DNA from 2 places in the Bartonella sp. EBT8 genome. Region 1 is predicted to be linked to the other one. Evidence: predicted binding sites of a transcription regulator. Region 1 holds the regulator's gene; the other holds the start of a gene.

The links. Region 1 encodes HrcA, which represses chaperone genes, less so after heat shock. Its sites were predicted from a motif close to GTTAGCACTCNCNNNNNGNGAGTGCTAAC; they were not measured.
Region 2: a site for HrcA is predicted at 7,490-7,518, ahead of groES (co-chaperone GroES). Genes of this name have one in related genera too.

The regions. Positions count from the first base shown of each region.
Region 1 covers NZ_JBTTDJ010000001.1:297,213-318,145, reverse strand. The annotation lists gene lysM (peptidoglycan-binding protein LysM) at 1-63, opposite strand, end outside; gene AC0QT4_RS01445 (response regulator transcription factor) at 431-1,153, shown strand; gene AC0QT4_RS01440 (stimulus-sensing domain-containing protein) at 1,193-2,974, shown strand; gene AC0QT4_RS01435 (HPr kinase/phosphatase C-terminal domain-containing protein) at 2,998-3,462, shown strand; gene AC0QT4_RS01430 (PTS sugar transporter subunit IIA) at 3,598-3,987, shown strand; gene AC0QT4_RS01425 (HPr family phosphocarrier protein) at 4,013-4,309, shown strand; gene thpR (RNA 2',3'-cyclic phosphodiesterase) at 4,911-5,450, shown strand; gene grpE (nucleotide exchange factor GrpE) at 5,560-6,222, opposite strand; gene hrcA (heat-inducible transcriptional repressor HrcA) at 6,349-7,419, opposite strand; gene rdgB (RdgB/HAM1 family non-canonical purine NTP pyrophosphatase) at 7,744-8,394, shown strand; gene hemW (radical SAM family heme chaperone HemW) at 8,391-9,590, shown strand; gene dapE (succinyl-diaminopimelate desuccinylase) at 9,679-10,860, opposite strand; gene AC0QT4_RS01390 (M48 family metallopeptidase) at 11,033-11,830, opposite strand; gene AC0QT4_RS01385 (alpha/beta hydrolase) at 11,858-12,643, opposite strand; gene AC0QT4_RS01380 (alpha/beta hydrolase) at 12,809-13,594, opposite strand; gene infC (translation initiation factor IF-3) at 13,786-14,304, shown strand; gene AC0QT4_RS01370 (ABC transporter ATP-binding protein) at 14,525-16,291, shown strand; gene AC0QT4_RS01365 (translocation/assembly module TamB domain-containing protein) at 17,355-20,933, opposite strand, start outside.
Region 2 covers NZ_JBTTDJ010000006.1:71,577-81,327, reverse strand. The annotation lists gene hisS (histidine--tRNA ligase) at 296-1,783, shown strand; gene AC0QT4_RS05575 (hypothetical protein) at 2,371-2,598, shown strand; gene AC0QT4_RS05570 (hypothetical protein) at 2,671-2,901, shown strand; gene AC0QT4_RS05565 (redoxin family protein) at 3,296-3,820, opposite strand; gene AC0QT4_RS05560 (alpha-D-glucose phosphate-specific phosphoglucomutase) at 4,048-5,673, shown strand; gene fumC (class II fumarate hydratase) at 5,953-7,341, opposite strand; gene groES (co-chaperone GroES) at 7,576-7,872, shown strand; gene groL (chaperonin GroEL) at 7,931-9,574, shown strand.

The sequences.
Region 1 (20,933 bases):
TGGTTCATGATCCCCAATACCTAACTTTTCACCAACTGTTTTTATAAAATTAAAAAATCCCATTATGTCCTCCTTATCCTGTCAAGAAAATTTTTGTATATACAGCTTCACACCTCTTTGCTTTTAAAACAAATAGGTGGATTTTCTAAACTTCAACAATTAAAAACAAATCTGTTTAATTATGGGACATAAGACAATAACAAATTTGATAAAAAACATTTGTATAAAAATTTTCTTTCAAAAAAATGGATCCTAACACACACAAAAACATTATAAAATTATGAAAGCAAAACAAGCTTTTATCATAATGATGAAAGGTTCTTTACCCTGCTACAATTTGTATCATATTTGTTTTGCAAAAAAAATGTGAACTCCCATATAAATAGCGTGGGTAGTTTGCTACTGCAGCAATAGAAAGGTCTAAGAAGCCATGAAAGATACACCAACAATCACACAAACGATTGTACTTGTTGATGATGACCGCAATATTTTGACATCTTTATCTTTTGCGCTTGAGACAGAAGGCTATCGAGTTGAAAGCTATACAGATGGAGCATCTGCACTCAAAGGTTTAACACTCCATCCACCACATTTAGCGATTTTTGATATTAAAATGCCTCGTATGGATGGAATGGAGCTTTTGCGTCGATTGCGTCAAAAATCTGACATTCCAGTTATTTTTCTTACCTCTAAAGACGATGAAATTGATGAGCTGTTTGGTCTTAAAATGGGTGCGGACGATTTTATTACCAAACCCTTCTCTCAACGTCTTCTCATTGAGCGCGTAAAAGCTATTTTGCGTCGTTCCAGTGCACGTAACCAACCGCTTGCAACAGGAGCTTCTTCTACCTCTTCTCTTAAACGCGGAGATCTGGTGATGGATCAAGAGCGTCATACCTGTACATGGAAGGATAAACCTGTTACCTTGACAGTTACAGAATTTTTGATTCTACAGACTTTAGCACAAAGACCAGGAGTTGTAAAAAGTCGTGATGCTTTGATGGATGCTGCTTATAGTGATCAAGTCTATGTAGATGATCGCACCATCGATAGTCACATTAAACGTCTGCGTAAAAAGTTTAAACAAGTGGATGATGATTTTGCAATGATTGAAACACTTTATGGTGTAGGCTATCGTTTCCACGAAGTATAAAACTCTTTTGTCGCATAAGTCTAAACGGCGATCAAATCGATGACAAAAAATACTCAACTGGAAAGTTTGCAAAAAACAACACCAAACACTAGAGCAACACTGTCTTCTCTGTTTGTTTATTTGTACCTTCGGGGACGACGTCTTCTAAAACAGTTGCTTTTTTCCAGTCTTACACGTCGCATTGTTATATTAAATATTGCTGCCCTTGCCGTTCTGGTGACAGGAATTTTATACCTTAATCAATTTCGTGATGGTTTGATTGAAGCACAAATCAAAAGTTTATGTACCCAAGGAAAACTCATCGCTGGAGCCATTGCTGCTTCTGCAACGGTAGATACGGATTCTATTTTTATTGAACCTAAAAAGCTTTTAGAATTACAGGCTGGAGAAAGTATTACACCCGCACCTCAATCAACAGACTCTTGGGACTTTCCTATTAATTCTGAACGTGTTGCCCTTCTGTTACGATATCTCATCACACCCAAAACGACAAGGGCACGTATTTATGATCGTGATGCTACTTTACTTCTTGATTCGCGTGTTCTTTATTCTAGTGGTGAAGTTTTTAGCTATGATTTACCCCCACTCAAAACTGAACAAAACATGTGGGAACGCTTCTCTTCATGGTTTTTAAATATCTTTTATGGAAAAGGATTTGCGATTGATCAAGAGCAAGAAAAAAATAGTGATATCACTCACCCTGAATTATACCGAGCATTAAATGGAACTCTTACTACCGCCAAACGGCGCAACAGACAAGGTAAATTAATTGTTTCTGTTGCTGTGCCTGTTCACCGCTATCGTACAGTGGTAGGTGCGCTTCTTCTTTCAACTGTCAATTCAGATATTGATGATATTGTAAAGGGTGAAAGACTGGTTATCGTTAAAGTCTTTGCCGTTGTAAGTAGCGTGCTTTTTGTACTTTCCCTCTTTTTAGCCCACACCATTGCACATCCCTTAAGCAAATTATCTGCGTCTGCCAACCGTGTGCGTAATGGAAATAACAAGCGTGTAGAAATCCCTGATTTTTCAATGCGTGAAGATGAAATTGGTCATCTTTCAGCCTCTATTCGTAATATGACCAATGCCCTTTATATGCGTATTGAAGCCATCGAACGTTTTGCAGCCGATGTAAGTCACGAATTAAAAAATCCGCTTACCTCACTGCGGAGTGCTGTTGAAACGCTCCCTCTCGCTAAAAATGAAGAAACACAGGAACAATTACTTGAAATTATTCAACATGATGTACGCCGTCTTGACCGTTTAATTACTGATATTTCTGACGCCTCTCGGTTAGATGCAGAGCTTGCTCGAGAAACTGCACAGATCGTTGATATGACATTGCTTTTGGAAAGTCTTGTTCATGCTGTTCAGGAAGTATATCGTAATACGCAAGTCATTAATATAAGCCTTAAAATCATCCCACGTCCTTATGGAAAAGCCTATCTTGTGTGGGGACATGAACTCCGTTTAGGACAAGTTATTTCCAATCTCATTGAAAACGCGCGTTCCTTTATACCTCACGATAGTGGTAAAATTTCTATAATTATGAAAAGTCATGCTTCAACCCTTCTTTTAACTATTGAAGACAATGGCCCTGGTATTCGTTCAGAGAAGATTGAACGTATTTTTGAACGTTTCTATACGGATCGACCAAACGAAGACACTTTTGGGCAAAACTCAGGACTCGGACTTTCTATTAGTCGGCAAATTATCGAAGCTCACAATGGAACAATTACAGCTGAAAATATTAATGATTCTAACCCCGAAAAGAATAAAACTGGTGCACGTTTTATTATTATGCTTCCCTTAGCTAAATAAATATTTTATCCAAATCAAAAGGTATGAAAACAAAAAATGAAATATTACACGCCAATTGCCTTCAACTGGGAGGAAAGGGGTTATTAATTATAGGTCCATCGGGCTCAGGAAAATCAACCCTCACTCTTTCTTTGCTCGACCGCGCTGAGTGGTCAAAGCGTGAAGCAAAACTTATCAGTGATGATTATACAATACTCGGCGTGGAAAATGGAAAACTTTATGGACACACTCCTGAAGGTTTGCAGGGAGGGATTGAAATACGCGGCGCTGGCCTTTATGCGATAGAATTTCAAAAACAAACAGCTATTGATTGCGTTATTCTTCTAGGACCTGAATATGAACGCTTTTCCACAAAGCAGACTTTTCAATTTGCCAATCTACATATTCCTCTTCTAAAACTTCCAAGTCTTCACGAAGCCGATTGCACAGCTATTTGTCAGGCTATTGAAGCATTCTTTTTTAGAAAAATATGGTGTAAATCTGTCTAATTTTTTTAAAATAAGAAAAAATTATTATTTTTGCCTTTTTTTTGCAAATTTTTCTTGGCAGCAGGACAAAGCCTTGTAAAATGTATTTCATGCCAATATGGTTGGATCTTTAGTCGTTAACAGGAGTTTGTGTAAATGATTGGACTCGTGCTTATAACGCACGGTGAGCTAGCTGTCGAATTTCTACATGCTGTAGAACATGTTGTTGGAACGCAAGAAAAATTTGCAACAATATGTGTCTATCCCGATGATGACCTAGATCAGCGCCGAAGTGATATTATAGCCGCAATTTCCTCTACAGATACAAACCATGGCGTGATTATATTAACAGATGTGTTCGGTGCAACACCCTCAAATATGGCTATTCCTGCTATTGAAAAGGGACGTGTTGAAATGATTGCAGGAGTTAATTTGCCTATGCTCATTAAACTTATTTCGATTCGACAATGTCCTGATATTTCATTATCAGAAGCTTTAAGAATAGCACAAGAAGCGGGGCGTAAATATATTAATGTACCAGTATAATTTTATAGCGGATAATTAAACACTGATGCTTTCCAAAAACCCTCTCCCCTCTCAACTAAGTCGTCATCTCAATATTTGTAATAAACGTGGGTTACATGCGCGTGCTTCGGCAAAATTTGTCCAAACTGTTGACAATTTTAATGCCGTTGTTGAAGTTGAAAAAGATGGCAAAATCGTTGGCGGTTCATCAATTATGGGACTGATGATGTTAGCTGCTTCATCCGGTTGCAACCTCACCATTCGCGTTTCAGGACCAGAAGCAACGGATGCTCTCAATGCTCTTGAAAAGCTGGTAAACAATAAATTTGGCGAAGAAAACTAAAATTTCTTACCCCAAAAAGTATGATGATTATCCCCGAGATAAGAAACTCTTTTCCATCATTTTATTGCTTGGCTTACTTATTTTTCTCTTCAAAATACTAAAGTTCACATTTATTATAGATCAATATTATGGTCATCATAAGTGTAGCTTGTAACAATTTTGTTGTACACAATATTTGTATTCGTATTCTTTTCCAACAATATTTAACTACTTTGAATGATTATTATCATATGTAAAATGTATCATTAAATTACAAAAAAGAGAAACATTCACCCTTTACTCAATATGCTAAATTTTAAACCTTTTAAGCTAGTGGAAAAATGTTCTTAACAATTAGGCTTCTCTTAATTTTCTTCTTTTTAAACTGTTTGATAATGAAAACACAACGCTCTTTCATTGAATCCTTTATGAAAAAAGGCATGCAAATATGGATTTTGTTGACTTCTTAATCATTTTCTTCAGGCTAATATGGATCTACGAATCCGATTTATTATTATTGTAAACATTTTTTAGACATTCTTTCCCACCATCATAGCCTTATTTTCTCAATCCAACGTTATGCTTGCGGTGGGTAACATTTTTTATTGTAAGGAGATACACCATGCAACGTCTTTTTAGTGCTCTTCAGATTCCTCAACAAACAACAGAAGCGCTCATATCACTGCAAAATGGCTTACCGAATGCACAGTGGATTAACCCACAAAATTTTCATATCACTTTATCTTTTTTTGGCGAAGTTGAGAGCTCCATAGCAGATGCGCTGATTCGTGCCTTTAACACAATAAAACTCCCTCCTTTTGTGCTACAACCAAGAGGTTTTGAAATTTTTGGTTCAGAAAATGCTCCCCATTCTCTCGTTGTTCGTATTGAGCCTTGTGTAACTCTCAACCTTTTACACGAAAAAATGCAATCCATTCGAAGCAGCTTGAAGTTAACACCTGATGAAAAACAATTTACTCCACATATTACTCTTGCGCGATTGCTCGATATTAAACCTGAAGACCTCCCTCCCTATCTTTCCTCTCGAGGTGATTTTTCAGTTCCTTCTTTTGAGGTTGATCACTTTGCTTTATTGTTATCGCCATCCCCTTCAAGCGATACCCCGTATATTGTGAAAAAAAGCTGGTCACTTCAAAAATAAAAGGGTGTTTTAAACACCCTTTACCGCCCTCTCCTATACAATGCTTCACGAGTTCGGGTTGTGTGTAACACTAATATTTCTGCGTCGGTAGTACTATTATTGATATGTTTTAAGCTGAATCAGACTCGACAGAAATTTCTTTCGCTCCTCCTTTGGCCACACCCACTATAGCCGGACGCAAAACACGTTCACCAATAACGTAACCTGCCTGAACAACTTGCTGAACGGTATTATCTGGAACATCAGAGTTAGAGATCTCAAACATTGCTTGATGAAAGTGAGGGTCAAACTTTTGCCCTTCTGGATGAATCTTCTTCACACCATGACGCTCTAACGCTGCTATCATTGCACGCTCAGTCATTTCCACGCCCTCAGCTAACGTTTTCAAACCAGCATCATTCTCCTTTGCCCCTTCTGGTATAGCCTCCAAAGCCCGATTAAGATTATCAGAAACAGATAACATATCACGTGCGAAACTAGCAATCGAATAAGCCTTTGCATCCGCTACATCACGCGCAGTACGACGTCGAAGATTTTCCATATCTGCAGCAAGACGCAAAAGCTGATCTTTCAACTCTTTGTTTTCATCCTGCAAAGCAACCAAAGGATCGATAAACTCCTCTTTTTCCTCTTCAACCTCTGCGTGAGCTTCTGTATCATGCGTTTTTAAAAATGCATCAGCTGCTTGTTTGAGCACATCACGATCAGCAGGGTTCTTCAAATCGCAATTTTCAAATGAAGCGTCAGTAAATTTGTTTTTTTCATCAGACATAGAAATTCCATTCCTTCATAAGATTTATTATTCCCGATATCGAAATTTTACAGACAAAAATCAAGAGGTATTTACGCATCTTAAAGAGAATAAGCGTTTAGAGTACAAATATTCCACCTAGTCATTTTAACGCAACAGTTGTGATATAAGTTGAGCCGTATAATCAACCATGGGTACAATCCTCGCATAATTAAGCCTTGTGGGCCCAATAACTCCTAAAGCACCAATGACTCTTTGTTTTGAGTCGCGATAAGGTGCAACCACTAAAGAAGAACCAGAAAGCGAAAACAACTTATTTTCTGAACCAATAAAAATGCGAACCCCAGAACCTTCATCCGTTAAATCGAGAAGCTGCGCCATACTCTCACGCGTTTCAAGATCATCAAACAGATGTCTTAACCGCTCTAAATCTTCTTCTGCTTTCACATCTTCAAGCAAATTACTACGCCCGCGAACAATAAGATGTATTTTATGATCGGCGTCTTCTCCTCCCCAAAGAGCTAACCCCGTTTCAACAAGATGATGAGATAAATGGTCGAGCGCAGCTCGTGTTTCTGAGCACAAACGTGCGATCTCTCCCTTAGCTTCACTCAATGTGAGTCCCTGAATATGAGCATTAAGGAAGTTCGTTGCTTCTGTCAATTGTGCATGAGTAACCCCTTCTGGTAAATGCACAATACGATTTTCAACCTCACCTTGTTGAGTCACTAAAACAGCAAGAGCGTGTTCTCTATCAAGGCGTACAAATTCAATATGCTTCAATGTTCCTTCATATTTTGTTGCGAGAACAAGCCCTGCTCCACGTGAAAGATCTGAAAGAACTCGGCTTGCTTGGATGAGAAAATGTTCAACTGATTGTGCATGACCAGCCTCCTTGACTTGCGTTTCAATACTTTCCCGCTCTTCGTTTGGCAAATCACCTGCTTCCATAAATGCATCAACAAAAAATCGTAATCCTGATTGTGTTGGCATTCGTCCCGCAGAGACATGAGGTGCATAAATCAAACCAAGATGCTCAAGATCACTCATCACATTGCGAATCGTCGCAGGAGATAAAGTTTGTTGTAAAAGACGCGAAAGATTTCGTGATCCTACAGGCTCTCCATCATTAAGATAAGCTTCAACAATATGACGAAAAATATCACGCGAACGCTCATCAAGATATTTTAGTTCATCGTCAATAGGTTTATATTTCATCACAATTGTTTCACTACTTCAAAAACACTTCTCTCTTATATAAGTTTTGCCAAGGTTTGGTCAAATAGTCCAAAGTAGTACAAAAGCCTAGTGTATCTTTTATCATAAAAAATGCTATCATCAAACAAAGAGCCATACTATAAGTCTTTTCAATTAATGTTTCCGTACAATACGAAAGATTTTCATCTAAATGAAATATCAATGAATAAACAAAAAACGTATCGCATAAAATCCAGCAAAATGTATATATACTGAGTATTTAAGCTGATTTTTAGGTTTTTAGCACAAAATGAGCTCCCCTTTTATTTCTGGAGAAAAATGTCTATGAGAAGCATAGTAGCAGCCAAAAAACTTGTCATTGCGACACATAACCCTGGAAAATTGCATGAAATTGCCACTTTGGTTACCCCCTTCGGACTAACGATACAATCAGCACAAGAGCTCGGATTGCCAGAACCAAAAGAAACAGGAACAACCTTTGAAGAAAATGCCTATATCAAAGCCTTTGCAGCAGCAAAAAAGACAGGTCTTCCTGCTCTCTCTGATGATTCAGGCTTGGAAGTAGATGCATTGGGTGGCGCACCAGGTGTTTATACAGCTGACCTCGCTCTTCAACCCGATGGTGTACGTAATTTTTCAAAAGCTATGCAAAAAATAGAAGATGAACTCCAAAAAATTGGAGCGCTTGAAAAAAGCCAACGAAAATGTCGATTTATATCGGTCGTTTGCATTGCATGGCCTGATGGCTATGCGGACTATTTCCAAGGCAATGTTGAAGGCACATTTCTTTGGCCACCACGTGGAGATAAAGGTTTTGGTTTTGATCCTATTTTTTTACCAGATGGGTATGAAAATACCTTTGGAGAAATGTCAACGGAGCAAAAACATGGCTGGAAACTCAATGATAAAGCCCCTCTCTCGCATCGTGCACGTGCTTTTAAACTATTAGCAGAAAACCTTTTGTCACTCTCATGAATGAATTTTTTGGCATTTATATTCATTGGCCCTTTTGCGCAACTAAATGTCCTTATTGTGATTTTAATTCACATGTGCGTGTCCATGGTGTTGATCAACCACGCTTTGTAACCGCCTTTGAACGCGAAATAGAAACGCAATATCATAAAATAGGTCCACGGCATGTTACCAGTATTTTTATTGGTGGCGGCACACCTTCTCTTATGACACCTCAAACCGTGGATGCCTTATTGCAAGCACTTGCAAGAAAATGGACGATCGATGATAAAGTTGAAATCACACTGGAAGCCAATCCATCAAGTGTGGAAGCAGAACGTTTTCGTGGATATCGTGCAGCAGGTGTTAACCGCTTATCTCTAGGGGTACAAGCACTCAATGACAAAGCATTGCGACAACTTGGTCGTCTTCATGATGTGAAGCAGGCTCTTCACGCTATTGCTTTAGCGCGAGAAATCTTTCCACGTTTATCCTTTGATCTCATTTATGCCCGCCCTGAACAAACATTAGAACAATGGAAATGTGAACTGTTTCAAGCGCTTGATTTGGCAGCGGATCATCTTTCTCTTTACCAACTCACTATCGAGGATGGAACCGCTTTTAAACGGCTTCATGCTGCAGGAAGACTTATTCTCCCCGCTTCAGAACTTGCAGCAGACCTGTATCATCTTACCCAAGAAATCACTGCTACACATGGACTTCCAGCCTATGAGATCTCAAATCATGCAATTCCCGGTGCCGAATCAGCACACAATCTTCTCTATTGGCGTTATCATGAATATGCAGGCTTTGGTCCAGGAGCCCATGGACGCTTTATTGAACAGGCACCGGATCACTCCTCTGCCTCTTCAAAAGTGCCTCCCTCTGAAATTGTAAATTGTAAACGTTATGTCACAATAAATGAGAAATATCCCGAACATTGGCTTGAATTGGTAGAAACTACTGGACATGGCTGTATTGAGACAGAACAATTGACCCCTTTACAACAAGCAAATGAAATGCTCCTCATGGGCTTGCGTCTTTGCGAAGGTTTAGATCTTTCGCGTTATGAAACCTTAAACCCCAAGAGCTTACCAATGGAAAAGCTTATCGATTTACAACAACAAGGACTTATAGAAATGTCAGGAAACCAGCGCTTAAAAGTGACAAGCAAAGGACACATCCTTCTTGACCATATTATTAGCCAATTGGCAAACTAGAATTCCTATGATTTTAACCTGCTGTTATATCACTTATTGAATAGTATTTACGAGTTTCAATTTAAAAGGCAGATTCTTTAAAAGACAATCACTTTATCTGCGCAAAAAAATCAACAATGAACTGTTCATAAATAGAAGTGAGAGTTTCCAACGCTTCAAGAGTTACACACTCATCCACCATATGCATGGTTTGCCCCGGCAAACCGAATTCAACCACAGGGCAATAATCTTTAATAAATCGCGCGTCTGAAGTTCCCCCCGAAGTTGAACATTCTGGTAGACTCCCTGTTATACTTTTAATAGCATTTGATAAAGTTTTAACGAGTTTATCATTTTGGGTCAAAAAAACATCTCCCAAACTTGGAATCCATTCAAGCTGATAGGAGGGGTATTGATTACAATTGTTGTTTGATTGTACTGAAGTAAGGCGCTTTTCAATTTCTGTCATAAGTGTTTCTTTTGTCCAGAGATCATTATAGCGTATATTAAAACGAACTGTTGCTTGTGCTGGAATAACATTCGCTACACAATTACCTGTATCAATCGTTGTCAATTCCAAATTACTTGGTTGAAAATTTTTTGTCCCCTTATCTAAAGCAGTTTGTGTCAATGCTTGAATAAGCTTACCAACTAAAGGTAATGGATTGGCTGCTCGCTCGGGAAATGCAACATGCCCTTGGCGCCCTTTAACGGTAATGATACCAGAAATTGATCCTCGGCGGCCAATCTTTATCACATCACCAACAGTTTTTACGCTTGTCGGTTCTCCCACAAGCGCTGCAGTCCATTTTTCACCTTTTTGTTCTGCCCACTTGAGAAGTTTAACCGTACCGTTAATTGCTGGACCTTCTTCATCACCAGTAATCAGAAGACTTACTGTTCCTTTAAGAGACTGTTTCTCAAGGACTCGAGCCAATGCCGCCACAAAACAAGCAATCCCGCCTTTCATATCAACAGCGCCTCGCCCGTATAGTTTTCCCTGATCTATGACAGCTTCAAAAGGAGGGTGCGTCCAATTTTCCAACGCGCCTGGTGATACAACATCAGTATGACCAGCAAACATAAGATGTGGCCCGCTTCTTCCAATCTTTGCATAAAGATTTTCAACATCTTCTGTATTTTTATCTGCAAAAACAGGGCGTTCAACACGAAGCCCCATCTTCTGTAAAAATTGCTCCAAAGTTGATAAGACGCCCGCTTCATGAGGTGTAACAGAAGGACAACGAATAAGTGCTTGTAAGAGCTGAAGCGGATCTGTAAGGACAGGCATAAGCGCTTTCCCAATCTGAACTTAAAAATTATCCAAGAGTATTAAACTGAATTATACAAAAGATAAAGCAAAAACATTGAAGGCACTCAGCAAACGAAGCAGGGGAAGACTATCGTGCTGAGGCTTCAATGAATCCCTCATCATACGATGAAGCACTTCCATAATGGAAAGCTCAATAAAAGGTTCCATCAACCGGATTCTCTTCAAAATTTTTTATATTTCCAAACTCATCCAATTTATGTGAATGAAAATTAATCGCTTGAAGCGTACGACCATTTTCTTTCAACCAAGTGCGATATTTTTGACTTTCTGGACAAAGTTTTTCACAAAGAGCCCAAAATTTTGGTCCATGATTCATCTCAATAAGGTGAGCAACTTCATGTGCAACGACATATTCAACAATTTCTTTTGGTGCCATAATAAGACGCCAAGAGAAAGAAAGGCGCCTGTCTATCGAACAAGATCCCCAACGACTTTTAGTATCTTTATAACAAACTGACTTCACTTTACGCTCTACTTTGTGCGCATAATCTGTAACCAATGGCGTTATCGTGAGAGCAGCCTGTTTTTTTAAAATATCAGCAATACGCCTTGGCAAATATTCTAATTGACCATAAACAATAATTTGAGGTTCTTGTCTCGCATCCCCTGCAATGATTTCCGTTACCCCACGCCCTGCCTTATGCCTTATGGTATGCGCAACACCTAATAAAGGAACCGTTGCCCCCTCTTTGAGATAAGAATTTTCATGAGAAATTTTTACACGCGTAAGACGTGCTTCAATCCAAGAACGGTGCTTTTCAATAAAACTTTGAACTGAACAAAGGCTTATCGCTGGTGGTGTTGTTACACAAATTCTCTGCCCGCTCGCATCGACACGCAATGTGAGACGGCGTGCACCCCTATGTTCACGTACCTGTAAAGGCACAACGCGATCAGAAAAAATAAAATGCTGTTCATAAACGATCATACATTATATCTTTATCATCAATGAATTTTACCCTTCTTCCCTATTAATTCGGTCAATCAATGACTTCAGTACCGATTCAAGGCAATCCAAATCTTGTGAACGCGAAAAGCGATGATCTGCATCACGAACAAGTGTCAATGTTACATCATGGAAAGGCAAATGATTCAGTAAAGTCAAAGTATGCTGATAGGGTATTTCAACATCTTCCATCCCTTGTAAAATATGGATTGGACATCCAACATCAATGCATCCCTTCATGACACAGTTGTCTCTGCCATCTTCAATAAATACTTTTGTAAAGGGAACTGGTTCTGTATAACTAATTGCAGATCGTTCAATATGCTCTGTTTCTTCTAAAATTTTCCACTCCTTTCGCCCCAACCCTGATTCTATCAGTGTTTGTGTAAAATCAGGAGCTGGTGCAATCAAGACCATACCAGCAAGCCTTTTATTTTTTTGTGCTAACATCATAGCAAGCTTTAGAGCGATCCATCCCCCCATAGAGTTGCCAATCAGAATTTGTGGCCCCTCACAATAAGTTTCAAAAACCGCTAAACTCTCTTTAACCCAACGTGATATGGTTCCTTGAAAAAAATCACCCCCCGATTCTCCATGGCCAGAGTAATCAAAACGTAAACATGACAGATTGTTCTTCTGAGCAAAACTATCAACAAACATCGGTTTATCTCCTGACATGTCGGATAGATAGCCATGAAGCCAAACCAAACCAAGAGGCCCATCGCCTTTACGATACCGTACTGCAAGAGCAGTGTCTTCAAATGAAAAAAATTGGTAAGGAATATCACCATTCATCATTTTTTTCCTCTATAAAACACTTTTACTCATAAAAGAAAAATTTCTACTTCCAAATTAAACCTTAAAATCATAAATTAGATATGAAAGAGGCACAACGTGACTAGAGAAAATAAAATGCTGTTCATAAACGGTTATACATTATATATCCATCATCAATGAATTTTATCCTTCTTTCCCATTAATTCGGTCAATCAATGACGTCAGTACCGATTCCAGAAAATCCAAATCTTGTGAACGCGAAAAGCGATGATCTGCATCACGAACGAGGGTCAATGTTACATCATGTAATGGCAAATGATTTAGTAAAGTCAAAGTATGTTGATAAGGTATATCCTCATCTTCCATCCCTTGTAGAATATGGACTGGACACCCAACATCAATGCATCCCTTCATGACACAATTGTCTCGTCCATCTTCAATTAACGCTTTTGTAAAAGGCATCGGCTCCGCATCTCCAACGGCAGGTCGCTCAATATACCCCTTTTCTTCCAAAATTTTCCATTCTTCTGGGCCTAACGCTGGTTCTACCAATGTTTGCGTAAAATCAGGAGCTGGAGCAATTAACACCATACTAGCAAGCCTTTTATTTTTTCGTGCTAGCATCATAGCAAGCTTTAGAGCTATCCACCCTCCCATAGAGGAACCAATCAAAATTTGCGGTCCCTCACAATAGGTTTCAAAAATGGCTAAACTCTCTTTAACCCAACGTGAAATCGTTCCTTGAAAAAAATCACCTCCCGACTCTCCATGGCCAGAGTAATCAAAACGTAAACATGACAGATTGTTCTTCTGAGCAAAACTATCAACAAACACCGCTTTGCTTCCTAACATATCAGACTGATAACCAGGAAGCCAAACCAAACCAAGAGAGCCACGCCCTTTGCGATACCGTACTGCAAGAGCAGTGTCTTCAAATGAAAAAAATTGACAAGGAATATTACTTTCCATCATCCTTTTCCTCTATAAAACACTTTTACCAATAAAAGAAGAATTTTCACTTCCAAATTAAACCTTAAAGTCATAAATCAAATATGAAAAAAACACGAATTCTTGTTGTCTTTCTGTGTGTAATTGTATATTAAATTACGTTGTAGATAAATCAAAATTAAGGAGCATAAACCATTCGTAGACCATTTAAAATGACACCTACCCAGAAAGATGGGCCGCGTTCAAATCAGGATATTAGGGTGCCTCGCGTCCAACTTATCAATGATGAAGGACAACACCAGGGAATCGTTACAATACAAGAAGCACTTGCTATGGCTGCAGAAGCAGGGCTTGATTTAGTTGAAATCGTACCAAATGCGGAACCGCCCGTGTGTAAAATTATTGATTTGGGCAAATTGAAATATCAGACCCAAAAAAAAGCGGCTGAAACACGTAAAAAACAAAAAGTTATCGAAATCAAAGAGATTAAGATGCGCCCAAATGTTGATGTTCATGATTATGTCGTAAAACTTAAAGCTATTCATCGCTTTATTGGTAATGGCGATAAAGTGAAGATTACTTTGCGTTTTCGTGGTCGTGAAATGGCGCACCAAGATCTTGGATTAAAGCTTCTTCAACGTGTTAAAGAAGATACAAGTGAAATTGCCAAAATCGAATCTGAGCCAAAACTCGAAGGACGTCAAATGATGATGGTAATAGCTGCTAAATAATTTTCATTGGAATTATGTCTAGAATGAAAATCATCTAAAGTTGAATGCATCGGATATGATTTAAAAGCATCGCAGAGCAGTGTGGTGATGCTTTTAAATGAGTGTCTAATATGTGTTAAAATTTTTATTTAACAGACTAGTTTTTATATTAAAGATTAAATATCTTTAATAAGAGTGCTTCAATCTTGCATAAAATAACAATAAAATATAGAAGCGCTTCATGATCAAAAAAAAGATTTCTACTTCTGATAAACATCTTATTATTCGTCTTTTGCGAGAAAATTTCCATAAGCATGCGCGTTGGTATAGCGCAGCTATTTTTTCTATGATCATTATTGCCTTTACAACTGCAGCTAGCGCATGGATTATGCGTGACGTTGTCAACTCCATTATTGATGCGCAAAATTTTAGTATGATTGTTTTGATTTCTAGTATCATTGCTTTCATTTTTATTGTCAAAGGAGTGGCGACTTTTTCCCAAACTTACTTTTTGAGTAAAGCAGGTAACAGCATCGTTGCTGAACAGCGGCGCAAAATTTACGCACGCCTTATGGAACAGGGAATCTCTTTTTATCACAAGAACACTTCATCTACTCTTCTTGTCCACGTAACCCATAACGCGATAGCTATACGTAATATCACTGATATAATTATCACAACTTTTGTACGTGATTTGCTTTCGGTTATTGGCCTGTTACTTGTCATGTTGATTCAAAATTTTATTTTGATCGCCATTACTTTAATAGTGGGACCACTAGCTTTTTTAGGAGTCCGCATGGCTTTAAAACATGTTCGTAGCCTTGTGGAAAAAGAACTCATTTCAATTGGTGAAATTATCAAATTTGTGCAAGAAAGTTCTATTGGTATTCGAGTTATCAAGGCTTTCTCATTAGAAGAACTCATGAAAAAACGGATGGAAAAAGCCATTTGTAATGTTGAAAAACAAGCAAACACTATTGCAACGCTTCAAGCTATTACAAATCCGATTATGGAAACACTTGCTGGTGTTGCTATTGCGGGTATTATTTGCTTTTCTGGCTATCTTGCCACCCAACGAGCAGGTGTTCAAGGTGAATTCATGTCCTTTATTGTCGCTCTGCTTCTTGCTTACGAACCAGCAAAAAGATTGGCAAATATACGTGTCAAAATCGAAGGTGGCTTGGTTAATATCCGTACAATGTACGAATTACTCGATCATCCTCTCACGATTGTAGAACATAAAGAAGCTAAAGATCTGGATAAAAAACAAGGGGGCATCCGTTTTGAAAATGTTTCTTTTGCATATACAGAGAACAAAACGGTGTTGAAAAACATCAATCTAGAAATAGAACCTAGGAAAATGACCGCATTAGTAGGACCTTCCGGAACAGGAAAATCAACTCTTATTAATTTAATTATGCGTCTTTATGATCCCACACAGGGACGTATATTGATCAACGATCAAGACATCCGTTATACGACTTTCCGTTCTCTTCGAAACCTAATATCTTATGTGGGGCAGGATACTTTCCTCTTTCAAGGAAGCGTTAAATATAATATTGGGCTTGGAAAAGAAGGAGCGAGTGATGATGATATTATTACAGCAGCAAAAACAGCAAATGCTCATGACTTTATTATGGAGCTCCCTAATGGTTACGATACGCAGATAGGCGATAATGGTTGTAATCTTTCAGGGGGACAAAAACAACGACTCGCTATCGCTAGAGCAATGCTTCATGATGGTGAAATTCTGATTTTTGATGAAGCAACAAGCGCTTTAGACTCACAGACTGAAGCTCAAATTAATGAAGCCCTTCATCATCTCACCAAAGGGCGCACGACCATCATCATCGCTCATCGCCTTTCAACGATCACTCGCGCCGATAAAATCGCTGTCATACAAAATGGAAAACTCGTTGAACAAGGTACCCAAAAAGAATTACTGGAAAAGGAAAATGGTTTTTACAAAAAACTTCATCACATCCAATTCGAAAAGCAAACATCCTAGATGTCTATACATCGCAATAAGATGATATAAAAAATGGAGCGCGGATCACATTCCCTCATAAAGAGCGAGAAGGTTATTCTGGAAAAGTATCGCATTAATAGGAGCAACTTGTAAAAGTTTAGGATTTGTTTAAAAAGTTTTTAGGATTCACGTGAAAAATAAAAATCTTGTCTACCGCTTTGTTAAAAGAATTCATCTCATTTTAAAATAAAGGTTCAATGATTAGGTTTTCTTTTATCTAAAAGAGCGAAAGCCAATACCCCATAAACATTCTAACTAATTTTCGAAAAGGAGGCTCACATCAAGAAAAGAACTTGCTAATAATTATAGTCATGAAACTGTGATGATCAACACCTTTTTTCGGCATTCATCCCTTTATCGTTCGTTATAGATTATAGTGCAAGTTATGAGATAAGCTTAGCATGAGAAGAAATGTTAAAATAAGAAAAGAGCTATAGAACTACCTATGATGCCTTATCGCTTAAATAAGAAAACATATTGTGATTTATAATAGATCCTTTTTTTCTTGAATGAGAACACCAAGACCGTAAGATCCTCTCATTGCAAATTCTTGCATTCAAAATCAAAAAAATCGATTTGCTTGTAAGTTACAAGAGAATCAAAAAGCAGATAAAAAACGTTTAGGAAAAAAATGAATATGACTCTCATGACTTTTCTCAATGTAGAAGCAGTTGTAACGTTGGAGGCTAACAAATAAAATAATGGTGTTAGCTTATATTTTATAAGCGTGAAAATAAATAGTGGTGCCCAATAGATTTTGCATTCTCCTCTTCATGCATAAGTAACATCATGAGATGAGATTAAAACAACTAGTAAATGTAAAAAATACACAAATCAATAATACAATGACATGCTGCGTCTCCGTGAGAGATGATTTCTCCTTAGAAAACGTGTTAAAAAAATAAAATACCTCAAACGTGTTTTCTTATAATTCGATAAAAAGCTTTTTCTTTTATGGAATTTTTGGTTTACTCCTCAGGTTTCCTATGACTTAGAGAATAAAGTATAAAAACTGAGTAATTGGACTTCAGAGCTTCACTCTCTAATAGTCTTTTTCATAAAATAAGCCAACACTAGAATTCTTTTCATTTCCTATAGCACCTTTAGCTTTGAGGTGACGGGAAATATCTAAATTGATTGTTCCTTTTGTCATTCCATCAGATCCAGCTTCAAAGCCTAAATAAATGTTGTTGTGTATATAGCGACCAACGCGTAAGCCTGTCTTGCCTTTCTCATCAACGACAACATCAAGATCATCAAGACCAATTTTAGACCGTAGAGTGTTCAATAAGGAGGTATTAGAAGCACCAGCAAGATCAGCCGCCGCAGCTGCAAGCTGTGCAATCTGAAACGGTGATAATTCGCTCAAAGAGCGATTAAAAATTAAACGCGCTAAAACCTCATCTTGCGGCAAATTAGGTTGTGAAGAAAAATGAACATCAATGTCATCAATTGTTCCACTTACCGTAACAGTGACGCGAATATCACCACTCTCCTTGTTTGCCACAAAATAAACGGTAGGATTAAGATTACCACTGAAACTCGCTTGTCCCTGTTCGAAATTAAGACGCTGGGAAAGAATATCAAAACGCCCACGAATCATCTGAAATTCCCCAACAGGATGAACATCATTCAATGGACCTGCTATGTTGATGCGTCCTCCCAGTTCTGTGTCTAACCCTCGTCCACGTACAAAAAATTGATTTTGCGCACTAATTTGCATATTTGATAGCACAACAGAGGAAGATTCTTGAGAGACGCCACGGCTTTGACTAGAGCTTTTAACTTCAGCACGTTCAAGTGTTTTTTTAATTGATTTTGTTAAATTCTTATTTTTAATATCAAGAAATTTCGCGTTTTGAAAATGATCAGGAACCAAAACTTCAGCTTTTTCAACTACGATATCACCACCAATAACAAGGTTATCCAAAAAATGACCCGTCATTGTCATTTTTCCTGACAATGTTGCAAGAATCATAGAACCATCATTATAATTGGCATGATTGAGGTGAAACACCAAATCTGGTTGTAGGCCATTAGAAATACGGCCTGAAGCGGATAGATTTCCTCCCTCGGACGAAAAAGCCAACGCTTTCTCTATAAGAATATGGTCACCATTTAGTTTGCCTTCAATTGTTACATTGTTCAATCCTAAATTTGTTTTTGAATCAAAAAAATTACCATTGGCTATAGAAAAATTTCCCATCAATTGTGGCTGTGATAATGTTCCCTTTATAATTGTATCAATGCTTGCTATACCCGTTATATGTGCACCACGCTTAGCTAACAATAAATCAATAAAAGCAAGAGGTATTGTTCCCTTAACGTTCAATTTTGTTTCTGAATCATTGAGAGAAAGAGGTCCATTGATAGAAAGATCTAATCCTTTATCTCCAGCGGCTAGCACTTTCTCAAGATGAAAAATCGATTTTTTATAAGAACCACGAGCATTCATATTGATCAACAGCGGTCCTTTATGTGTCATAGCGGTCAAGCTTTGACTGGAAAGCTCAAAATCAGCAGATGGATCCTTCATTGTCCCGCCAATATCGACCTTGCCAACAATCGTTCCTTCAAGTGCTTGCCTCTCAATAAAACTATTAACTAAACGTGCAGGAAAATCTTGCAAATTAACATGGAGATCAAGTGTGTTTTTATCTAGAGATACACTTCCCTCAGCTTGTGCTTGTACTCCCTCCCCTGTTAAATTTGCATTCAAAGTGAGATTTTTATCTACGGCTTTACCTGTAGCAGAGAGCACAAAAGGCATTATTTTCTTATCTTGAAGAGCAATGGTTGTCAGTCCTTCACCTTTTATATCGTAGGCTATATCAGGTTTTTTTAAATGGCCTCGAATCATAACTTGCCCTGTTACAGTACCAACTGCTCCAAGATCAGATTTCCATAGATTAACCAAAGCAACAGGAAGCGTATTCATTGTAAGCTTTAGATTAAGAGTATCTTGAACATTTCCTGCAAGTGTAATTCTACCGCCATTAATCGCAACTCCTAATTCATTGACCGTCATTCCATCTTTATCAAAAACAACCGTAGCTGATTTAGGTAATGTCAGATGAAAATTGGATTGCTTAACATCTATAGTTTCAATCTGTACTTCTCGTTTTATACCTTCTGGAAGTTCTGTCATCATCAGATGTCCAGAAAACTGTGCATTCGTATTATTCTGTAACATCGCTTGAACAGTAAAAGCTGTTTGGCCATTATTTCTATTGGCTTGGCCATTTAAACGATTAACCATCATTATAGGGGTTTGGATATGCTCCGCATTGATAAAACCCTCAAGCTGTGTCATACCAAAAGGATCAAAGATATCTGCTTTGATTTCTAATTTTTTAATTTTATTCTTTGCAAAGCTTAAACGGCTAATATGTGCCTTTAGATTGGCTTTTTGTTTGCCATTTTGTTCATCAAAAATAAAATCTCCTTTTACCTTTCCGCTACCTTCCTGCAAAAATAACGCAGCAAGATCTGAAATATCATCAGCATCAATATGCATAGCTCCTTTCACCAGACCTTCCGTTTGAGAAAGATCACCCGTTATCTTTGCGCTTCCCCCTTTAATATCGATATTTTCAAGTTTTCGAATGTGATTAGAATCCTTAAAAGAAGCAGATAAATACAACGGTTTTTTAGCAAAAGTTCCTTCACCCTTTACCGAACTCGTCAAAGAAGGTACCGGTAATGTATTATCCATAAGTGTTTGCATCGTAAATGTTGTATTTTGAAGTTTCTTCCCCATTAAAAACGCTTCAGCAATATGAGCCTGCGTGCTAAATTTTATAAGATTATCGCGCCCTCTTGCGGTACTATGGACCGTGAGCGCACCCTTTACTCTCGGATCTAATCTGGAGAGATCAAATATTTGAGCATACAAATCCATCTTAGCGCTCTCACTTGAAAAAGTACCATCTGCCTTTATATTTGCATATTGGCTTTTCAAATCCAAATGACGCAAAATTAAACCCGTCTTGTTGTGAGCAACACCGCCTGAAAGAGTATATTTTCCTTTAAATAAACGATTGAAAGGTTCTTTATCTATTTGCATATTATCGGTTATCCCTGATAATTCGAAATCAAAAACGCTGTCAATCAAGTCAATAGTTCCCTTGGCTTTAATATCTGCACTCCCAGAGAGTGATTGTTTCGCTAACAAACTAAAAGGAGCGAGTGTTTGAGCTTTTAAACCAAGATCGCCTTTAAAAATAAAACGATCTATTTTCCCTTTTAACCAAGCAGAAAACCCCTGACCAGTAACACTAAAATCATGTATCAAAACAGGGTTTCTAGAAACAATATCTGTATCTAGATGGACATCAACTGTTTGTCCTAGACCGTCTATCAACGCACCATTACTATTTTCAATTCCTCGAAGCGTTCCCTTAATCTGAACACCTACGTGACGAGAGGCTGGATTATCAAGATTCTCGCTCACCCCTCCCATAACAAAAATTGCATCGTGAATATGAATATTTTTATTGCGCAAATGATTTAATACAAGCTGACCATTCCATGATTGTTGCCCTTCGCGGCCATAGTCAATATTTAAAGCAAGATTATCAATATGCATTGGACCTTCTGTTGTTGTTAGACGCGTCGCTCT
Region 2 (9,751 bases), on a different contig from region 1:
TGGTAGGGGGAAGTTTTGTGAGGAAATTATTGCGGAGAGTTTTGTGGCTGCGGGTCATTTTTTTTAGCGATAATTGGTTTTTTAAGTGATAATTGGAAAAATATTCATAGAAAGCTGGGATTTTGCGATTAAAAGTGCGCGTGTTTTTATACGCTTAAAGGTGAGGAGTCTCCTCTTTGGAAAGCGAGGGGTGGTCTTTATTGTGCTGGGTTGAGAGTGATAAAGTTATTGCAGCCTTTGTTCCTATAAGATAGACACAAGTCATCCGTGAACCAAATTGTTGTTAGAGAAAAGCATGTCATCGAAACAAGAAAAAACCAAAGCTCGTTTACCGCGTGGTTTTGTTGATCGCACAAATGCGCAATTATATGCAACTGAGACCATGATTGCACAAATTCGTGAAGTTTATGAACTTTACGGTTTTGAAGCGCTTGAAACACCGATTTTTGAATATACAGATGTGTTGGGTAAGTTTTTACCTGATGAAGATCGTCCCAATGCGGGGATTTTTTCACTCCAAGATGATGATGAACAATGGGTGTCTTTGCGCTATGATCTTACCGCGCCACTTGCACGTTATTTTGCAGAGAATTTTGAAACTTTGCCAAAACCTTATCGGAGTTATCGTCTTGGTTTTGTTTTTCGCAATGAAAAGCCCGGACCAGGGCGGTTTCGGCAATTTATGCAATTTGATGCCGATATTGTTGGAGCGCCAACAGTGGCAGCGGATGCTGAAATTTGCATGATGGCAGCCGATAGTTTGGAAAAATTAGGGTTTCAGCATCATGAATATGCTATTCGTCTTAATAACCGAAAAATTCTCGAGAGTGTTTTAGAGTTGATTGGTTTGGCAGGAAATGAACAGCTTGAAAAACGCTTAACTGTTTTAAGGGCAATTGATAAGTTGGATAAATTTGGTCCTGAAGGGGTGCGTTTGCTATTAGGGAGGGGGCGTTTGGATGAAAGTGGTGATTTTACAAAAGGGGCGGAGCTTAAGGATAAAGATATTGAGTGTATTCTTTCCTTAACTGCTGCTGGAGCAAAAACAGCAGAGGAAACCCTTGATGCTTTGAGAAAAGTGGTTGGTGATCACGATCAAGGGCTTGAAGGAATTCGTGAGCTTGAGGAAATGCAAGCAATTTTTGTCGCGAATGGCGCTGAGAATCGTATCAAAATTGATCCATCGGTGGTGCGGGGTTTGGATTATTATACGGGGCCTGTTTTTGAGGCTACCTTACTGCTTGATGTGCTCAATGATGATGGACAAAAGGTTGTCTTTGGCTCTGTTGGGGGGGGCGGGCGCTATGATGGGTTGGTGGCTCGCTTTCGCGGAGAAAATGTTCCAGCAACGGGCTTTTCAATTGGGGTCTCTCGCTTGATTGCTGCTTTGCAAAATCTCGGAAAATTGCCGGTGAAGGAAACGTTAGGACCGGTTGTGGTGCTGATGATGGATAAAGAGCCTGAGGCTGTTGCTGCTTATCAAAAAATGGTCAGAAAATTGCGTGGTGCCGGAATTCGTGCTGAACTCTATTTAGGAGCAGCGGGGATGAAGGCGCAGATGAAATACGCTGATCGGCGAAAAGCGCCTTGCGTGGTCATTCAAGGATCACAAGAGCGTGAGTGCGGAAAAATACAGATCAAAGATTTGATTGAAGGAGCGCGGTTGTCTCATGAAATTAAGGATAACCAAACATGGCGCGAAAGTCGACCAGCGCAAGTGATGGTTGATGAAGAGCAATTGGTCAAAGCAGTGCAGGATATTTTGAAAACACAAAGGCAATGATGGTAAAAGTTCCTATGGAAAGAATTGTGAGCGATATTTGGGAAATTTGAGCTTCAATTTTTGAAATCTGTACTTTTCTTGTTTCTATGTCTTGATGTTCTTATGCAAAATCGAGTTATTTTTTGAGCCAGTGCGGCAACAATGAGAGATTTCTTAAGAGGTATAAGCACGCTTTACTAAAAACGCGTCCTTTTGAGGGGCATGATAACATCTTCATAACCAAAAAACTTTAACAACCAAAAAATCTTGAGAAATTTAAGGGCTTTACGGAACGATTCTCAAAAAGTTTACAAAAATATTGACAATAATTATATTCGCTTAAGCTTTGGATTCTCATCCGTTGGCATCAAATCCTTTGATGTGCTCTTCTTAGTGGCACAACAAAATCTAGCCTTCTTGAAAGGGAGAATTAAAGAGTTTGATCTGAAAAGACTTTTTAAGTTTAAAAAATAATTGAATGACTTAAATCGAACAATTTTTACAGGAAAATATTGGGATCAATTGTCAGTGCCTATAATGGTAACTGTTTGGTAATATGCGTTTTTTCATAAAATCAATGCATTACAATGCATTAATGGAGAAATACAATGGCCCAATATGATTTTACCTTGCTCTATGAACGAAATCCTTTTATTCTTGAAAGACCTGAGGATATTGGAAAATCATTTCAGCTTCCTTCTTCACACTTCGAATTTGAAGATCTGTCCCAAATCACATTTTCAGGAGCGTCTGATAGTCGGCGTATGATCCTTGGACTCTCCTTTACTGGTATGAAAAGTTTTTTGTTATGTTGTGGCAAGTGGGGAAAATGTTAGAGGAGGATGAAGTGGATTTATGGTTTGATCAGGTAACATTAAATCAGGATATTCTCACTGAATTCTTGTCTTGTGAATTTTTTCAGTAAAGAACCAGAATACCTTAATTTTACAACTTTTAAAGAAGGTATTGACGAATTAGAATGTAACAAAATTATAGCGAAGGGAACAAAAAAGGATTGTTATTTTGTAAATCCAGATATTTTTGGGGTTGCAAGAGGTGATGAAGAGTGTGACTTTGATGAAGATGAAGAAATGGATGCGGTTTTCACGGGAGATCCCTCGAATAAGCAGTTGTTTTAGAAATCATTTTGAAATTTAAAAAGAAATCTTAATTCTTGAGAGTCAATGATTTTAAAAAATAAAATTGAGGATGAATAGTCCTCGCAATTGCATAAAAAGTCCCCCTTTTGATGAGGGGGGGAGACTGCTATACGGAGGCTGTTTGGGGGACGGTATACCTCTTTGACATCTCTTACAATGGATCTTTCTTTAGTCTCCATGAGGATGGAGGGTTGTTCTTTCAATCATTATGAGGGTTGGTATGATGAGAGAGTGATATGTGCGTTTCGTAAAATATTCTCGTTACATTTTTTGCACTCAAAAATTTCTAAAAGACAAACGGCACAAATTCATCCTCGCGAAGGAATTTATGCCGTGAAATCTGTGCTTTTAAATATTTGAATGAGAGATGAAATTAGCCTTGTAAGGTTTTTAAAACATTTTTTGGTGAAGAAATCTCATAAGGATCTGTCGTACAATTATCTGAAAAACCTGGTTCTTCGAACCATTTTTCAATGACACCATCGTTAATAACAGCGGCATAACGCCATGAGCGCATGCCAAAACCAACATTGTCTTTTGCAACTAACATCCCCATTTTGCGGGTAAATTCCCCCGAACCATCAGGGATTAATTTTACATTTTTAATTTCTTGCGCCTTTCCCCAAGCGTTCATGACAAAAGCATCATTGACGGAAAGGCAATAAATTTCATCAATGCCTGCTTTTTTAAATTCATCATAAAGTTTTTCAAAATCAGGCAGTTGAAAGGTTGAACATGTAGGGGTAAAAGCTCCTGGAAGAGAAAAAAGAATAACCCGTTTTCCTTTAAAATACGCATCACTGTGAACCTCTTGCCATCGATACGGATTATCTCCACCAACGGAATCATCGCGGACACGTGTATGGAAAGTGACATTGGGAACGGTTTTTTTTATCATAATTATGCTCCTGTATTTTTGTGAAAATTGCGTTTCGAAATAGATCCCTTCTTTAAATATGCACTTAAACCTCATTTTTAAATATGCTTTCAAGAAGGTGTCTTAAAAAGTCTTCTATACTTAATGAGTGTGCAAGTATTTCATTGTTGCGTCAAGGGAAATTAATGGTCGACTTTGTGTGATATTCACTTTAAAATTAAAGGGGAGAGTATGAAGGCACCTTTGCGATGATAAAGACAGTTTTAACAACGGCTTTTGATGATCAAAAACCGGGAACCTCTGGTTTGCGTAAAAAAGTGTCGGTTTTTCAACAACCCCATTACGTGGAAAATTTTATCCAGTCTCTTTTTAAGAGCATTGCAGATCTTGAGGGAAAATGTCTCATTCTTGGCGGAGATGGGCGCTATTTTAATGCTACCCTTTTGCAAACTGTGCTGAAAATGGCAGCGGCCAATGGTATTGCTTGCGTAAAAGTAGGAAGAGGGGGCATTCTTTCCACGCCGGCTGTTTCGCATCTTATTCGCAAAACGCATGCCCATGGGGGGCTTATTCTCTCAGCAAGCCATAATCCTGGTGGTTTAGAGGGGGATTGTGGCATCAAATACAATATTGCCAATGGTGGACCTGCTCCCGTTTCTCTGTGTGAAGAGATTTTCACCACATCACAGCAGCTTTCTTTTTATAAAATCTTTGAGGCGCCAGATATTGATTTAGAAAGAGAAGGGACAACTTTTCTAGGGGATATGCGGGTTGATATTATTGATCCCGTTGCCGATTATGTCGCTTTGATGCAGGAGATTTTTGACTTTGATTGTATTGCTCAGGCTGTGAAAGAAGGCTTAACTTTGCGCTTTGATGCAATGCATGCGGTAACCGGACCTTATGCCTATGAAATTTTTGAAAAATGTTTGGGATTTCCTGAAGGAACGGTGGTAAATGGTGTTCCCTTACCCAATTTTGGAGGAGAACATCCAGATCCCAATTTGGTTTATGCCAAGGGGCTTTATGATCTTTTAATGTTGCAGCAAGCGCCTGATCTTGGGGCGGCGTCTGATGGGGATGGGGATCGTAATCTCATTATTGGGCGTGGGCAATTTGTGACGCCTTCTGATTCCTTGGCGATTATGGTGGAATATGCACATCTCATTAAAGCGTATCGCCAAGGCATTGTGGGGGTCGCTCGCTCTATGCCAACAACGCGTGCTGTTGATTTGGTTGCTGAAAAAAAACAGTTAAATTGTTTTGAAACACCAACGGGTTGGAAGTTTTTTGGCTCACTCTTGGATGCGGGAAAAGTAACCTTTTGTGGGGAAGAAAGCTTTGGAACAGGCTCTCATCATATTCGCGAAAAGGATGGTTTATGGGCGGTGTTGTTTTGGTTAAATCTTTTGGCGGTGACAGGGAAAACTGTCGCACAAATTGTGCACCATCATTGGGCTACCTATGGACGTTTTTACTCTTTGCGCTATGATTATGAAGAAGTGGACGAGGAAAAAGCCAATGCACTTATAGAGCAATTGCGGGCTCATTTACCACGGGCGGGAACCGAAATTGCTGGACTCTTGGTCGAAAAAGCAGAGGACTTTACCTATCATGATCCCGTTGATCAGAGTGTGAGTAGCAGGCAAGGTCTGCGTATTTTTTTCAAAAATGGAGCACGGTTGGTGGTGCGCTTATCGGGAACGGGAACGGTGGGGGCTACCTTGCGGCTTTATTTTGAGCAGTATGAAGGCGATCCACGCAAACATTTTCAAGATCCGCAAAGGGTTATCCAGCCTTTGCAACAGGTTGCGTTCAAATTGTTGGATATAAAACAGCAATTGGGTCGTGAAAAGCCCGACATTATGACATAAAGCTTTTGATTAAAATGTTTCTTCTTTTCTGTGGTGTGAAGCGCTTTTTGTCGAGTGGAGCGCTTTCGAGGTTTCTGGCATAAGTCTCTCCGCTGCTCTCTTGAGGGTGTTGTGCGTTGCGTTATGTCCTTGATCTTTGCGCAAAAAATTAGATTTTTGCATTCGGTAATTGTGAACGCATTGAAGAGAGAAAACATCGGACCGTAAAAGGTCCGATGTTTTCATCAATCAAGATTTTTGCTGCTTTTATTGTTTATTATGCGGGCTCGTTGTGCGAGCTTATTGCGGTTGAATCATCTTTTTAGGATCAACCAGTCGGTCATAAGTTTCCCCAGAAACGCCTGCTTTTATGGCCTCAACACGCAACGTTGTATCATTTTTATGGGCTGCTTTGGCAATTTCAGCAGCTTTTTCATAGCCAATTTCTGGGGCAAGAGCTGTTACCAGCATTAAGGAGCGTTCCATGAGAGTGTGAATATGGATTCGATTGGCACGTAACCCTTGTATGCAATGGAGATCAAAAGAGCGCATGCAATCACCAAGAAGCGTAATCGACTGTAAAACATTATAGCCAATCACTGGTTTATAAACATTGAGTTCAAAATGTCCCTGACTTGCGGCAAATGTTACACTGGTATGATTGCCAAAAACTTGGCAGGCAACCATCGTCATTGCTTCACATTGTGTGGGATTGACTTTACCCGGCATGATAGAAGAGCCTGGTTCATTTTCGGGCAAATTTAGTTCTCCCAATCCTGAACGTGGACCTGAACCCAAAAACCGAATGTCATTGGCAATTTTGAATAAATCGGCGGCTAGAGCATTGAGACTGCCGTGGAAATGTGCAAGGGCTCCATGATGGGCAAGAGCTTCAAATTTATTGTCAGCGGTCTTAAAAGTGATCCCTGTCAGGGTGCTGATTGTTTGCGCAAAGGCAACATCAAAACCTTGCGGTGCATTGAGCCCTGTTCCAACCGCTGTGCCTCCTTGGGCAAGCATTTGCACATCGCTTAGAGCTGTTTCAATGCGTTGGCGGTTGGCTTCTAAGGCAGAACGATAGCCTGAAAATTCCTGTGCGAGAGTGAGAGGGGTTGCATCTTGGGTATGAGTCCGGCCGATTTTGATGATGTCGGCAAATTCTTCCTCCTTTTTCTTTAAAGTCATAATAAGGGCTTCAAGAATGGGAAATAAGTGTTGGCGTGTTTGCAATGTGGTGGCAATATGAAGCGCTGTGGGAAAAGAATCATTTGAGGATTGACTCATATTGACATGGTCATTGGGGTGAACCGGTTTTTTGCTGCCTAATTTTCCTCCTAACAGCATGCTGGCATGGTTGGCAATCACTTCATTGACATTCATATTGCTTTGGGTTCCAGAGCCGGTTTGCCAAACAGAAAGGGGAAAATGGGTGTCGAATGCCCCTGCGAGCACTTCGTCAGCAGCTGTAATGATCGCTTTGCCAATTTTTTCTGAAAGTTTGCCCTTTTCCATATTCACAATGGCTGCTGCTTTTTTGATAAGGCTTAAGGCATAAATGATGCTGAGAGGTTGTTTTTCACTGCCGATATTAAAATTATGCAGAGAACGTTCAGTTTGTGCACCCCAGTAACGATCTTGCCGTACGGCAATCGTTCCAAAGCTATCGGTTTCCTGACGTGTTTCAACCATGACTAAGATCCTTTTTGTTCGCAAATTTAATAAAAAGCTAGATAACGCAAAATAGAAAAGAGAGGCAAGCCTTTGAAGGCTCTTTAGAGAAATTATTTTATTAATCATCCTTGACATCTGTGAGCAGCGATTTTATATTCCAACTGCTGTTAGCACTCGTAGTTTGAGAGTGCTAGCAAGAACTTAAGATTAATTCAATTTTATCAATTATATTAAGTTTTAAGGATTTAAAACATGGCTAATATACAATTCCGCCCACTTCACGATCGTGTCGTTGTTCGTCGGGTTGAATCTGAAAATAAAACCGCTGGTGGCATTATCATCCCTGATACTGCAAAGGAAAAACCTCAAGAAGGTGAAATTATTGCTGTTGGCAATGGCGCTCTTGATGACAACGGAAAGCGTGTGCCTCTCGAAGTGAAAGCAGGGGACCGTATCCTCTTTGGAAAATGGTCTGGCACTGAAGTAAAGATTAATGGGGAAGATCTCCTCATCATGAAAGAATCTGACATTATGGGTATTCTAGGCTAATTTAAGAATCCCAATTTTTTGTTTTGTACTATTTGAGATAATTTCAAGGAGAAATTAAATGGCTGCTAAAGAAGTCAAGTTTGGCCGTGAAGCGCGTGAGCGTTTGTTGCGCGGTGTTGATATCCTTGCTAACGCTGTTAAGGTAACCCTCGGCCCTAAAGGGCGCAATGTGGTGATCGATAAATCATTTGGTGCACCTCGCATCACAAAAGATGGTGTATCCGTTGCAAAGGAAATCGAACTAGAAGATAAGTTCGAAAATATGGGTGCGCAAATGTTGCGTGAAGTGGCTTCCAAAACCAATGATATTGCTGGTGATGGAACAACAACGGCAACTGTTTTGGGACAAGCTATCGTTCAAGAAGGCGTAAAAGCCGTTGCTGCTGGTATGAACCCAATGGATCTTAAGCGTGGAATTGATGCTGCTGTCGATGAAGTGGTAGCAAATCTCTTCCAAAAAGCGAAGAAAATCCAAACTTCAGCAGAAATTGCACAAGTGGGAACAATTTCCGCTAATGGTGCGGAAGAAATCGGTAAGATGATTGCTGATGCTATGGAAAAAGTAGGCAATGAAGGCGTCATTACCGTGGAAGAAGCAAAAACTGCTGAAACGGAATTAGAAGTCGTGGAAGGGATGCAATTCGATCGTGGATATCTTTCCCCCTATTTCGTCACCAATGCTGAGAAAATGGTGGCTGATCTCGATGATCCTTACATTCTCATTCATGAGAAGAAATTGTCTAATCTCCAATCTCTTCTTCCAGTGCTTGAAACTGTTGTTCAGTCTGGTAAGCCATTGCTCATCATCGCTGAAGATGTTGAAGGGGAAGCTTTGGCAACACTCGTTGTTAATAAGTTGCGTGGTGGTTTGAAAATTGCTGCCGTGAAAGCGCCAGGATTTGGTGATCGTCGTAAAGCAATGCTTGAAGATATTGCAATCTTAACATCGGGTCAGGTGATTTCTGAAGATGTGGGCATTAAACTTGAAAATGTCACTTTGGATATGCTTGGACGGGCTAAGAAAGTGAATATTTCGAAAGAAAATACCACGATTATTGATGGTGCTGGGCAAAAAGCTGAAATTAATGCACGCGTTAATCAAATCAAAGCACAAATTGAAGAAACAACTTCTGACTATGATCGTGAAAAATTGCAAGAAAGACTTGCTAAACTCGCTGGTGGTGTTGCCGTTATTCGTGTTGGCGGTGCAACAGAAGTTGAAGTGAAAGAAAAGAAAGATCGTGTTGATGATGCCTTGAATGCAACACGTGCTGCTGTGGAAGAAGGTATTGTTGCTGGTGGTGGTACCGCATTGTTGCGTGCAGCAAATGCGTTGACCGTTAAAGGAAACAATCCTGACCAAGAAGCTGGGATTAATATTGTTCGTCGTGCACTCCAAGCACCAGCTCGTCAAATTGCAACGAATGCTGGTGAAGAAGCAGCAATTATTGTGGGTAAGGTCTTGGAAAACAATGCCGATACCTATGGTTACAACACTGCAACCGGTCAATTCGGTGATTTGATTGCTTTGGGAATTGTTGATCCTGTGAAGGTTGTGCGTTCTGCTCTTCAGAATGCTGCTTCAATTGCGAGCCTTCTTATCACGACAGAAGCAATGGTTGCTGAAATGCCAAAGAAAGAAACCCCAATGCCTCCGATGCCTGGTGGCGGAATGGGTGGAATGGGTGGAATGGATTTCTAAGCCCTTTCATAAAAATAAAGAGGACGGGTCCATTGGGCCCGTTTTTTTTAACCCTTTTTTAATCGATGCTAATTGGTTGATTTATAACGATAATTTATCGTTTTTCCTATTGAATGAGATTCCCGAATATTGTAAGATTCTCTTAAATCCTCTCATTTTGAATCAAGTGATATCATT